DNA from 4 places in the Chryseobacterium sp. CCNWLW53 genome. Region 1 is predicted to be linked to each of the others. Evidence: riboswitches for the same ligand, from Rfam matches in the RefSeq annotation. Region 1 holds a riboswitch; each other region holds the start of a gene.
What was found. A riboswitch is a leader RNA that binds a small molecule or an ion and turns the genes downstream of it on or off. The one in region 1 is predicted to bind cobalamin.
Positions count from the first base shown of each region.

Region 1 (3,136 bases):
TGCAGTAATTAAGATGGGTATAGAAGGTTAACGGAAAGGATATATCTCCGGACGCATTATCAATCACCTGAACCATATGTCCCAGACAGGGTGTGAGATTATCCAGATCAGCAGAAGTGGCCCCGGCAGGAATATTCATCGAGAGCCATACCGCAGATGTTGAGGCCCTCCATTTCACGGTATAGCCTGTAGCTCCGGGTATAGGATCCCAGGTGATATGTGCAGAAGTAAAACTAATATTGGAAGCTGCTAAATTCATCGGAACAGTAAAGGCAGATTCTGCGCACATATTGTCTATTCTACTGGCTGCCTGAAATTGTACTGCACCTGAAAAAAGCAGAAGCATAAAAAGTAGCTTTTTGATCATATTTATTTGTTTATGGATTTTCGTTTGAAAAATAATTTAAATTATTTACATATTATTAAATTTTAATTAATAAATACTCCATCTGAAACGTTTTACACAAAAAAAATTATTATTTTTTGATCAGATAATAACTTTTTTAGAACATATTGATCATTTTAATCAAATACTGTTATATTTTACGGATCAAAAAAACATTTAATTTATATATTTGAGGGATCAAAAATTTTCATCAAATGATTTCCATAAACAAAGCATTGTACCTCTCCGCTTTCAGCCTTTTTTCTTTGGCATTTGTTAAGGGACAGAATAAGGTTCCTTTTGGTGTTGTAAAAGCTGAAGAAGGCTACGCCAACGTGCGCGTCCATAAGGATGACTACAGAAAAATCGTAGACAAGATCCGGATGCGTAAAGGGGATGTATTTGTTTATGTAAAACCTGCACCCGGAGAAACGGAATGGGTATGGATTAAATATCCTGAAAAGCAGGATGAGGAAAAACCTTTTGTAAGATATGAGAATCTTGAGAAGGAAGGAATGGTAAATAAAGGGCGTATTGCCTTTATCGACCAGCTTCCTCAGTTTACACCTTCTAAATCCAAGAACGGGAAATCACTAATCTTCACAGACAACAGCAATCCAAAAATACCGACTTCACAAAGAACCAAGGTGGTTATTGACGTTTATCCGTCCAATGCCGGTTACAGAAAGCAGGAAAAAGATACGGATGGAAAGATCCTTACTATAGATAAAGTAAAACCATGGGGAATTAAAGACGGGCTTCCGGAAGGGATGACAGAGATTAAGTCCATCAGAGTACAACAGCCGGGAAGAGGTTCTGTTTTTGTAAGGGAAGCTATTAAAAATATGTTCCAGCCTACCATGGATTTCAATAATGTCGGAGTAACGGCTCTTGACAATGATCACATCTATCTTTATATGATCAATGGCTCTGGTGAAAACAGATATGTCACACTTTGGACCATCAAGGAAGGAAAGGTAATGAGCCAGATTATTTACAATAGTCCGGAATAATTGTCGTTTTTCACAGTAATATTCTTATTTTTGCCCTGAAAAAGTTTAACGCTAATTCATCACAGAAATTGGTTCTGCTTAACGCAGATTAAAAGGGAACCGTGTGAAAATCACGGACTGTCGCGCAACTGTAAGTAACTGAAGTCTTTATCAAGGATCCACTGTGCAGGGCACGGGAAGGAGATAAAAGATGTTACAAGTCAGGAGACCTGCCTATTTCTTTAAACAAGAAACTTTCGCGATTTGAAGTTTATTGATCTGATGGACTGCTTCAGGGATTCTCCATGATTCCTGTCACTGTTCTGTTATTTTGATATTATTTCATTTCGCATTAATTAATAATGAAATATGACTACAGAAGAAAGAATTGCAGCATCCGAGACCAGAATTTTTAAAGCGGTTTTTCCCAACACTACCAATCATTATGACACTCTTTTCGGAGGTACTGCCATGCAGCTGATGGATGAAGTAGCTTTTATCACTGCAACCCGTTTTGCAAGAAAAAGAGTGGTAACTGTAAGCAGCGATAAGATCGATTTTAAAAAGCCTATCCCTGCAGGAACCATTGTAGAGCTGATCGGAAAAGTTGACTATGTCGGAAAAACTAGCATGAAAGTGAATGTAGAAATCTATACGGAGCAAATGTACTCGTATGAAAGAGAAAGAGCCATTGTGGGTGATTTCACTTTTGTAGCGATTGATGAGTTTAAAAAACCGATAAGAATAATGTAAAGAATAAGTTTCGGGCGGCCTTTGGCCGCCCGAAACCCTTTATAAGGTAAAAAAAAATTGTATTTGTAAAATTGTATTATTCTGATAAGTGAAACGCTCTTGTTTATCTTAAAAAAACAGCAGTTTTAATTTTAATTTTTTTTGCGATAAATCTACCGAACAACCTTGTCAGTATCCAAGCTTCTGATCAGTAATGTCTCAAAGGCCTCTCCCATCTCATCCGATGCCCTCCTAATAGCATTTTCCAGCATGTTTCTGATCTGCTTTTCAGTCACACCGGCTTCCGTCCAGCTTCTTCCTGAAGTGTGTGAATTTAAGATAAACGGCATGATACGGTCAATGGCGCAGGCAAAAATAGCGTCCGGCGTTTTTTCTTCCTCAAATTCAAGCCATAATTCAAAGAACTCGGTACGCAAAGGTTCATCAAGGATTCCAAAGATTTTCTGCGCTGAAATCTTTTCCCTTTCGAATTTTCCTACCATCGCCCGTTCATCAAAAAGGAAAGTATCTCCTGCTTCTATTTCCACTAAATCATGAATGGAAAGCATTCTTATGACCCTTAAAAGATCAATATCTGCACGGTTTTTAGCATACGGATAAAGGATCTGCGCCAAAATAATGATCTGCCATGAGTGTTCGGCCGTATTTTCCCTTCTGGAATCATCGGCATTGTAATTTCTTCTCTGTACGTTTTTCAGGGCATCAACTGCCAGGATAAAATCGATCTCCTTTTGTATTTTCATTTCTTTTTTATTATTTGGATGATTTTCTAACGATCCATTTATTATTAATCTTTTCTCTAACAGTCACTTTCGTTTTTTCATCACTGAAATCACTGATTTTTTCGTAAACCAGATCCAATCCTTTGTTGGGAATCACCTGATATTCGTAGGTGTAATGTAGAGATGCGCCGGATCTGGCATAAGTGGTCAATCGTTTTCGTTTGGAATCTACATCAAACATTCCCTGATAGGCGCTGGCAATTTCAGTAAGTTCTTTACTCAGA
Region 1 covers NZ_JBAOJR010000003.1:840,277-843,412, reverse strand. Annotated here, with positions in the region: gene V6R96_RS13010 (GEVED domain-containing protein) at 1-367, opposite strand, end outside; gene V6R96_RS13005 (hypothetical protein) at 601-1,398, shown strand; cobalamin riboswitch at 1,451-1,630, shown strand; gene V6R96_RS13000 (acyl-CoA thioesterase) at 1,747-2,130, shown strand; gene V6R96_RS12995 (HD domain-containing protein) at 2,283-2,873, opposite strand; gene V6R96_RS12990 (FG-GAP repeat protein) at 2,884-3,136, opposite strand, start outside.

Region 2 (3,136 bases), on a different contig from region 1:
TTCAGACAGCTGTACTGATGTGGAAGGAATTCCAAATTTTAACAGCCTGTCAATAATATGTTCAAGGTGGGCACTGTCTTTTAACACACATTCAGCAATGAGACAGTATTCTCCTGTGATTCTTTTACAGCTGATGATCTCGGGGAAGTGTTTCAGGTGGTCAATAAATATTTTAAACTCATCATTTTTAAACTTCAGATGAATAATGACTCTCAGGCTATATCCGAGACGGCCATAATCAATATCTGCTGTAAAACTTTTGATAACACCGGTATCGGTAAGGTTCTGTACTCTCTCTTTTGTAGCAGACTGAGAAAGGGAGATGTTACGCCCTATTTCAGCATAACTTAACCTGGAATTTTCAGTCAGTAACCGTAAGATTTTATAATCAAAATCGTCTAAAACTATTTTCATTGTATTTTTAGATTAAATCAGTAGAAATAATCAAAATTATAAAATTTAACCATTAAATCCATTTTATAACTACATGAATTTGACAGAAATTTGACATAAAAAAATATGACAACAATTGAATTTTCAGACAATGGAAATACACCATTTGAAAAACTTATTGGCCATAACCCTGAAATACTATACCACTGGAACAGACTTGAAGAGACTTTCTTTAAAAATACAAGTTTAGACTCTGATTTACTGGAACAGATCCGAAGAACACTTGCATTTGGCAATGGCTGTGAATACTGCATGGTAAAAGGCGGAAGACCCGATTTCAGCCAGTCAGATCTTAAAATTTCCGTAACTGTAAGCTTCGCAGAGCTATTCTCTAAAGATCACCGTTCCATACTCAAGAGCCATTTCAGCATGTTGAGAGAATTCTTTTCCGAAAAAGAAATTTCGGAGCTCTGCACCTTTATCAGTTTTATCAGTGCTTCCCAAAAACTGGGGAAAATATTTAATCTGACTGAAGAATATCAACAAAATGCAGTAGTGAGAATGGAGCAGTTAATTTTATTTAAAGATTGAAAAATGTAATGATTTAAAAAATTATAATGGCAGTATCCTATGGGTGCTGCTTTTATTTTTAAATACTTACTCCGTGAATATTTTTAACCTCGGCCATCACAAAAGTGCTGTGTGCACTTCCTATAGAATCTAATGAACCCAGCGTATTGAACACAAAGTCCTGGTAATGTTTCATATCTCTTACCTGAACTTTCAGGAGAAAATCGAAATCTCCTGAAATATTATAGCATTCAGCAATTTCATCAATCTGTAAGATATCTTCAACAAACTGATTTCCTACAGAACGGTCATGGATTTTAAGTTTAATCTGGCAAAAAACAGTAAACCCGCGGTTCAGCTTTTCTGCTTCCAGTACAGCTGCATAATGCTTGATATATCCTTCCTGCTCAAGTCTTTTCATCCGTTCGAAAACAGGTGAAGGTGAAAGATTGACTTCTTTTGCAATCTCTTTTACAGTCAATTTAGCATTCTTTTGCAGGATTCTGAGCAATTGAAGATCCCTTTCGTCAAGTCTTTCCACAGAATAATATTCTTTTTGAGGTTTATGTTTTTCAAATTTACAGAATTTTTAACTTTAAAATAAGACCAAAACAAAATAATATTCCTAATTTTTACAAATTAACCAATCAATTCACTTTAATCAATACCTTTGACATAGATTTTGTTCTTTAACATACTTCATCAAACAGAATAGGTTTTACATAACGTAGATTAATAGGGAATCGTGTGAGAATCACGAGCTGTCGCGCAACTGTAAGTAACACGACAAAGGTTTTTATCCAAGTATATCCACTGCCAGAAGCGGGAAGGATGATAAAAACTGTTACAAGTCAGGAGACCTGCCTATTCTGAATTGACAATGCTTTCGCGGTCTGAAGCTTCAGCTCATATAGATGATACTTTGAACGTCCCTGCATTACCGGGAAATTACGTCCTCACTGTATCCATTTATATCCTAAAATTCTTTCCAAACAGCATTGCGGAGCATCTAAAAGAGCCTTTAAAATCCTAATTGTCTAATTAAAAGTTTAAAAACATGCAAACGCACATTCTTGGCAGCCCGCGTATTGGCCGCCACAGAGAACTCAAAAAAGCCTGCGAACAGTATTGGTCAGGCAAAACATCATTAAACGAATTACTGGAAACCGGGAAAACCATTAGCCGGCAGAACTGGAAAATGCAGCAGGAAGCAGGAATTGACCTTATTCCCTGCAATGACTTTTCTTATTATGATCAGGTTTTGGACATGACTCTAGCTGTGGGAGCAATTCCCGAACGCTATAAAGAAATTGCCTCAAGAGCATCCAATTCTGAGCTTGATCTATATTTTGGCATGGCAAGAGGCTACCAGAAAGACGGCCTCGACATTACCGCCATGGAAATGACAAAATGGTTTGATACCAATTACCATTATATCGTTCCTGAATTTCAGAAGAACCAGCAGTTCGGATTATTTTCCAAAAAGATCATCAGTGAATTCATCAGCGCAAAAGAAGCCGGAATAAATGCCAAGCCTGTGATCTTAGGCCCTCTTACCTATCTTCTTCTGGGAAAAGAGAAAGAAGACGGGTTTGATAAACTGGACCTCATAGAAAATCTGCTTCCGGTATATATCGAAATTTTAAAAGAACTGGAAAACCATGGTGCCACATGGATTCAGCTTGATGAACCTTTTTTAGGTCTGGATCTTACTGAAAAAGCAAGAGAAATCTACCCATCTGTTTATGCTGAAATCAGAAAACAGTTCCCGAATCTTACATTTATTCTTGCTACTTATTTTGAAGGTTTAAAAGACAACCTTTCATTAGCAGCTTCACTTCCTGTAGATGTCCTGCATATCGATCTGGTACGATGTCCTGAACAGCTGGATGAAGTTTTACGTACCATTCCTCAAACATTGAGTCTATCCTTAGGTATTGTAGATGGACGGAACATCTGGAAAAATAATTTTGAAAGATCTTTAGGCTTTATAGAAAAAGCGGTCAGCACCATTGGTTCAGACAGGGTTTTTATTGCCCCTTCATGTTCTCTGCTTCACTCTCCTTTTGATCTTGAATTGGAGACGAATGAAGAAACATTATCTCCTGAAATTAAGCAATGGATGGCTTTTGCCAAACAAAAAGTTGATGAAATTGTTACCTTGAAAAAGCTT
Region 2 covers NZ_JBAOJR010000002.1:695,121-698,256, reverse strand. Annotated here, with positions in the region: gene V6R96_RS08160 (Lrp/AsnC family transcriptional regulator) at 1-414, opposite strand, end outside; gene V6R96_RS08155 (carboxymuconolactone decarboxylase family protein) at 520-984, shown strand; gene V6R96_RS08150 (Lrp/AsnC family transcriptional regulator) at 1,043-1,504, opposite strand; cobalamin riboswitch at 1,660-1,846, shown strand; gene metE (5-methyltetrahydropteroyltriglutamate--homocysteine S-methyltransferase) at 2,021-3,136, shown strand, end outside.
Region 2: it holds a riboswitch for cobalamin, as region 1 does, so the genes downstream of both, metE (5-methyltetrahydropteroyltriglutamate--homocysteine S-methyltransferase) here and V6R96_RS13000 (acyl-CoA thioesterase) in region 1, are expected to answer to the same signal.

Region 3 (3,136 bases), 110 kb from region 1:
TCGGAACATACATCATCTGCATTTCAGTATTCTTGTTGACAGATTTCGAATATGTGTACCCTGCATCCAGCTTCAGAGCATGTTTCCCGAATTTTTTGTTCCATTTAACCTGTGATTCCAATCCGTAAGATTCAACTTTATACGTATTCACAGGTGCCCAGTATCCATAAGGTGTAGGAAGCCAGTTGATGAGGTTTTTGATGTCCATATAATAAGGACTCAATGTAATTTTAAAATCTCCTAAGCTGAACTCATGGCTCATGTCAATATTCGTGGATGTTTCAGGAAGCAAATTCAGATTTCCTCCCGGCTGCCAGTAAAGATCATTAAAAGAAGGATATCTGAAGTTTCTTGAAAAACTAGCTCCCATATGATACCATTGTAAAGCATCCCATTTTCCCGAAAAAGAATACAGAAGCGGAGAAGAGATATCTTCCACAAAATCCTTCTTGATCCCGGCTTCAAAACGAAGCTCCTTCGTGGTAAAATACCTGATTAAGCCGGATAGGGAACCTACATTTCTGCTGATGACTCCAATTCCGGATTGATAACCTTCCCCTTTATTCACCTGAAATTCCCCGATAGCATTGATGTTGATCTTTGGAGTGATGAAATAGTTGAAATCATTTTTGAAAATATAATTCTTTCCTTCTGCACCGCTTGCTTTAGGCTGGTTAAGATCCGAAAAATACTGGAAATTATCTTCCGTATAAGCTGCTTTTAAGCTGTTTGAAAGATTACTTTTATTGATATCCCATGCGATCAGGCTTCTTAAAGTCTGCGCGTTATATTTTGTTCTGTTTCCGATTTGTTCAAAAACAGGATAATGCTGTGATGCATCGAACATCTGGTTCTGCCATGAAATAGTCTGGTGATTAGCAATTTTATAAGAAGCTCCGATGTTAACTGAAGTATTGTAATATCTGCCGTTAACATTATAAAATCCCGTACTTCCTACAACAAATTCAGGAACTTTATAATCATTCTGACTCGTTAAATAGCTCCCGGAAACCTTAACGCTTAATTTATCATTGCTGAATGAAGCCTGCAGAAAATTATTATAAGTATCAAAAGAGCCCGCCTCCGAATAAACAGAACCTTTGAAGCCCCTGTTGAAATCCAAAATATTATTTAAATGAATACTTCCTCCAATAGCTCCGCTGCCATAAACAACACTTCCGCCACCCGCTTTTATATCAATCTGATCATATCCGAAAAGTGGAATATTATTCACATCTCCCTGCCCCAAAAAGCTGGAATTTATGTTGATTCCGTTCCACACAAAAGCAGTCTGCTGAGCTGTTGTTCCCCTGAATGAAGGAGAAGAAACCGCCCCACGGCCATTTTCTTTCACATAAATAGAAGACTGAAAGCGTAAAAGTTCAGAAAGATTGGCTGAGTTTTTCTCGAGATCTTTTGGAGTGATCGTACGTACCGGATGGAAAAGCTTTACCTTGCTCATCTGGCTGTCGAAAATATAAATGGTGTCAACCGCCTTCTCCTGTCCGAAGAGAAAGCTGCCGTAAGACGAACAAAGTAGTAATAAAGACCTTTTTATATCCATACTATTTTACTTTTCCTCCGAAAGTAATACGTTTTTAGTTATAATTTTGGCAGGTCTCCTGACTTTCGCTTTCTGCACCTTCCCGTCTGAACAGTGGTTTTTTACAGAAATCTTATTGCGATTTACAGTTGCGGGGACAGTCTGGGAGTTACACCCAATTCCCTATTATTTCCAAAATGCTGGAAACCAAAATTTTTGCAAAGATAACTTTTTAAAATTATTGCGCAAAAAAGACAAAAAGTCAATTGTGAGTGGTCAATTGTGAATAGTGAATGGTGAATAGTGAATTTTGCTTCGCAGGGAAATTTTTAAAAAGTATAAATGATTATTAATGAACATGACACTACAAAATTGAAAATAATCCTTAAATTAACAATTCACTTGTAAAATAAAATTGACCATTGACAAAAGTATGGTATTTGAAATCTTGATTCTTGGTTCTTGGTTTTTGATTCTTAAAACTTTAATTCACCATTCACTTGCGAAGCAAAACTCACTATTCACATCAACCAAAATTCACTATTCGCAAAATTTCACCTTTACAAAAACGATGAATCAAAATAGAAAGGCAGCAAATCCTTAATAGAATGAACCTTTACCACTTCATCATTCATGCTTGAAAAATAAAGGATGATGTTTTCGTTCTGTTTCGTTTCATATTCTATCAGGCTTTGCCTGCAGGCTCCACAAGGTGGAATCGGAGGATTTTTCTCATGAAATTCCTTAGGCCCCCCAACGACAAAGATCTTTTTCACCTTGACATCCGGAAAATTGGCTGCCACCCAGAAAAGAGTCGTTCTTTCTGCACATAACCCCGATGGATAGGCTGCATTCTCCTGGTTGTTACCGGAATAAATTTCACCGTTTTCCAGTAAGACAGCACATCCTACAAGGAAATTCGAATAGGGCGCATAAGCATTTTCACGGGCTTGTATTGCTCTTTCAAATAAGGTTTTTTCTATATCGTTCAGTTCACTGCTGTTTTTAAAATGCTCGTAACTGATCTGTATGTCTTTTTTCATATATTAGTAAGACTAAAAAGGGGGCCAAATTTACTTCTTTTTCATCACTTCGACAATGTTTTTTTTATTCATCATTAAATTGAAAATCAAAAAGTAAAATGTTATACACACCAGTAAAATTTAGAAATATAGAATTGAAAAATAGATGGGTAATGTCTCCCATGTGTATGTATTCATGCGAAAATGGATTGGCTAATGATTTCCATTTTGTACACTACGGAAGCAGATCTCAGGGCGGAACCGGACTTATCATGGTTGAAGCCACCGGAGTAGAGCCTCGTGGAAGAATTACCAACCACTGTATGGGTATCTGGAATGATAAACAGGCAGAAGAACTTAAGAAAATTGTTGATTTTGTCCATTCCCGTTCAGAAAGTAAAATAGGGATCCAGCTTGCCCACGCCGGAAGAAAAGGTTCCACATGGAATAACCTGCAGATTCCTGTTGAAGAAGGTTGGGAAACCGTTGCACCTAGTCCTATTCCTTATCATCCTACTGAAAGGATTCCGCATGTTCTGACTGCTGACGAGATTAAGGAACAGGTACAGAA
Region 3 covers NZ_JBAOJR010000003.1:731,759-734,894, forward strand. Annotated here, with positions in the region: gene V6R96_RS12485 (TonB-dependent receptor domain-containing protein) at 1-1,564, opposite strand, end outside; cobalamin riboswitch at 1,595-1,770, opposite strand; gene V6R96_RS12490 (cytidine deaminase) at 2,104-2,586, opposite strand; gene namA (NADPH dehydrogenase NamA) at 2,685-3,136, shown strand, end outside.
Region 3: it holds a riboswitch for cobalamin, as region 1 does, so the genes downstream of both, V6R96_RS12485 (TonB-dependent receptor domain-containing protein) here and V6R96_RS13000 (acyl-CoA thioesterase) in region 1, are expected to answer to the same signal.

Region 4 (3,136 bases), on a different contig from region 1:
CTAATCCAAAATTTGCAGAATAAACAGAATGAGCATGAAAACAATAATTTTTATACTGAGCCTGACATTATCTTGGGCCTGTCAGGCTAAAACCATCAACGACAGTCTGTATATCGCAGATCCTATAAACAGGATTGTATTTGATGACTGTGATGCTTGTGGCTGTGCGGCAGGAAACGGTTCTTCCGGTTTTGAGTCTTTACTGAATCCTCAGTTTATCGGGATCAAATATTTTGCCCAGCATTATAAAGCCAAAGAAAACCTTTTTGTAAAAGATCTTACACAGGATCAGTATTTCAATACCCTGCAGGTTTGGGGAAAAATTCCATTGACAGAAAAGCTGAGTGTATACGCTAGCCTGCCATTTCATTTTCATGAGAAGAGAACAATTCAGGGCGATATCGACATTAATGGAATCGGAGATCTGAACCTGATGGGAATTTACCGGATCCTCAGTTCCAAAGATCATTTCCATCAGCTCAACGGTGGTTTGGGGGTGAAAATTCCTTTGGGAAAATTTGATGAAAAAGGAGCTTCAGGAGTCAATCCAAGTTTTCAACTGGGAACGGGAAGCTGGGACTACCAGGCTGCTTTGAACTATAAGTTTCAAAAGAATAAGCTGGCTGTGCTGATCAACACAGATTACACCGTAAAAACAGAAAACAAAAAGAATTACCGTTTCGGAAACCAGTGGAATTATGCCGCAACAGCTTTTTATCAGCTTGCAGGAAATGAAAAAGCTATTTTCTCTGCCAAAGCCGGACTTCAGGGCGAAGTCTATGATAAAAACAAACAGTTTGATGAGGTATTGCCTAATACAGCAGGAAGCGCTTTATATGGAAAGCTTGGTTTTGAGGCTTCGTATAAAAAGTTCAGCCTGGGTGGAGAAGTCATGCTGCCTGCTTATTCCAATCTGGCAAGCGGGGACATTGAAGCAAAATCCAGGTTCAGTGTTTTTATCAATTTTGGAATTTAATATAATGGCCAAAGCCACCAGGTACAGATTGTTCAATCTTTAGTCTCGTAAAAATTTCAAACTTTAATCTAAAAAACAGGTGGCTGAGATTCCCGAGCCACCTGTTTTTAATACATCTTCTTAATATTTTCTGTTTTTCATAGTGTTGAGAATTAATTTATTATGCCGTTATTGCATATATTAAGTTATTTTCTATCTTTGCCGCAATCTGGTGCGCTGTAAAAAGCACTTAAAAGGGAACCTGGTGAAAATCCGGGACAGACCCGCTGCTGTAAGCTCCACATCAAAGTTTTTGAAGAGTATATCCACTGTTTTTTTTATGGGAAGGATTTCAAAAACGGAGTAAGTCAGAAGACCTGCCAGAAGATAAACGTTTGATGCTTTCGTGGAATAAAGCTTAGGACAACAATGATTCTGTGCAGTAACAGCTGCGCTTTATCTTTGCTATCTTATATCCATTAGCGTCAGCATTATTCTCAATGAGCTAATGGTCAGAAAATGTACTGCTTCACAGTTTAAAAAAGGAGTTATCACATTATTTGTGATGGCATCTCAACTTATATTCTCTCAATCCGGAGACACCATCCGGGAAAAAACCATCCTCCCGATTCAGCTTTACAAAAAAGATTTTAAAGAAATCCTTCCTGCCCAGATCCTGTCCGGCGAACAGCTGGAAAGACTGAACAGTCAGTCGGTGGCCGATGCCTTACGGTATTTTTCGGGAGTTCAGATCAAAGACTATGGCGGAATGGGCGGCCTGAAAACTGTCAATATCCGTAGTATGGGAAGCCAGCATGTGGGTGTTTTCTATGACGGTATCCAGCTGGGAAATGTTCAGAACGGAATCGTGGATCTTGGAAAGTTTTCACTGGATGATCTTGAAGCCATTTCTTTATACAACGGCCAAAAAAGTGAAATTTTTCAGCCGGCAAAGGATTTCGGATCTTCCGGATCGATTTATCTTCAGCCTAAAATACCAGTTTTTAAAGGGAATCAGAAGACCAACTTAACGGTGAAGCTGAAATTAGGCTCCATCAGTTTATTTAATCCTTCCTTCCGTGTGGAACAGAAGCTTTCAGAGAGAATTTCGGCAAGTTTCAGCTCGGAATTTGTACAAAGCGATGGATTGTATAAGTATAAATACGAAAAGAAAAATTCTGATGGATCTGTTGCCAATGATACCATTGCAAGAAGATATGATTCCTACATCCGGGCGAAACGTTTCGAAGGCGCCTTAAACGGAACCATTAATGATGGAAGCTGGAGCGTACGCGGCTACGGCTATATTTCCGATCGTGGAGTTCCCACAGCCATTGTTAATAATAATTTCACGCCTAAAGGTCAGCAGATGCTGGATGAGAGCTATTTTGTTCAGGCCAGTTTCCGCAAAAAACTGTTTCCAAAATTCGAAACACAGTTCAAAGCGAAATTTGCTTATGACTACACCCGGTTTTTAGATACGGTGAATGTGGCAACAACCGTTCTTCCGATAGATAATTCGTATGTTCAGAGAGAGCTTTATTTTTCCAATTCCAATATCTATTCTATTAATCAAAACTGGGATGTAAGTGCGAGCTTTGACTTTCAGTATAATAATCTAAATGCCAGTCTGAGAGATTTTTCATACCCTACACGATATACTTCACTCGTTGCTTTTGCTACAACCTATCAATGGAACCGGTTTAAATTTTTGGGAAGTATTCTCGGGACTTTCGTTCATGAAAACGTAAAAATGAATGCGAAGTCTCCTGATAAAAACGAATGGACCCCTTCCGCTTTTCTGAGCTATCAGCCTTTAAAATCCAAAGAGCTTACCGTAAGAGCTTTCTACAAAAGAGTCTTCAGGATGCCGACTTTCAATGATCTGTATTACACCATGATCGGGAATGTGATGCTGAAACCTGAATACACAAATCAGTATGATGCAGGTTTTACCTACGAGAAGCTCTTTGACCATCAATTTTTTAAAGGTATTTATGTGAAAGTGGATGGCTATTATAATGAAGTTGAGAACAAGATTATCGCTGTTCCTACCACCAATCTTTTCAGATGGATGATGGTGAATTTGGGTGAAGTGAAAATCATCGGGGCAGACGTGAATGTGCAGGCTGAATTTGACATTAATAAAGTGAAACTGAAACCTTTGGTAAGCTATACCTA
Region 4 covers NZ_JBAOJR010000001.1:247,897-251,032, reverse strand. Annotated here, with positions in the region: gene V6R96_RS01235 (cytochrome c peroxidase) at 1-23, shown strand, start outside; gene V6R96_RS01230 (transporter) at 35-976, shown strand; cobalamin riboswitch at 1,169-1,355, shown strand; gene V6R96_RS01225 (TonB-dependent receptor domain-containing protein) at 1,521-3,136, shown strand, end outside.
Region 4: it holds a riboswitch for cobalamin, as region 1 does, so the genes downstream of both, V6R96_RS01225 (TonB-dependent receptor domain-containing protein) here and V6R96_RS13000 (acyl-CoA thioesterase) in region 1, are expected to answer to the same signal.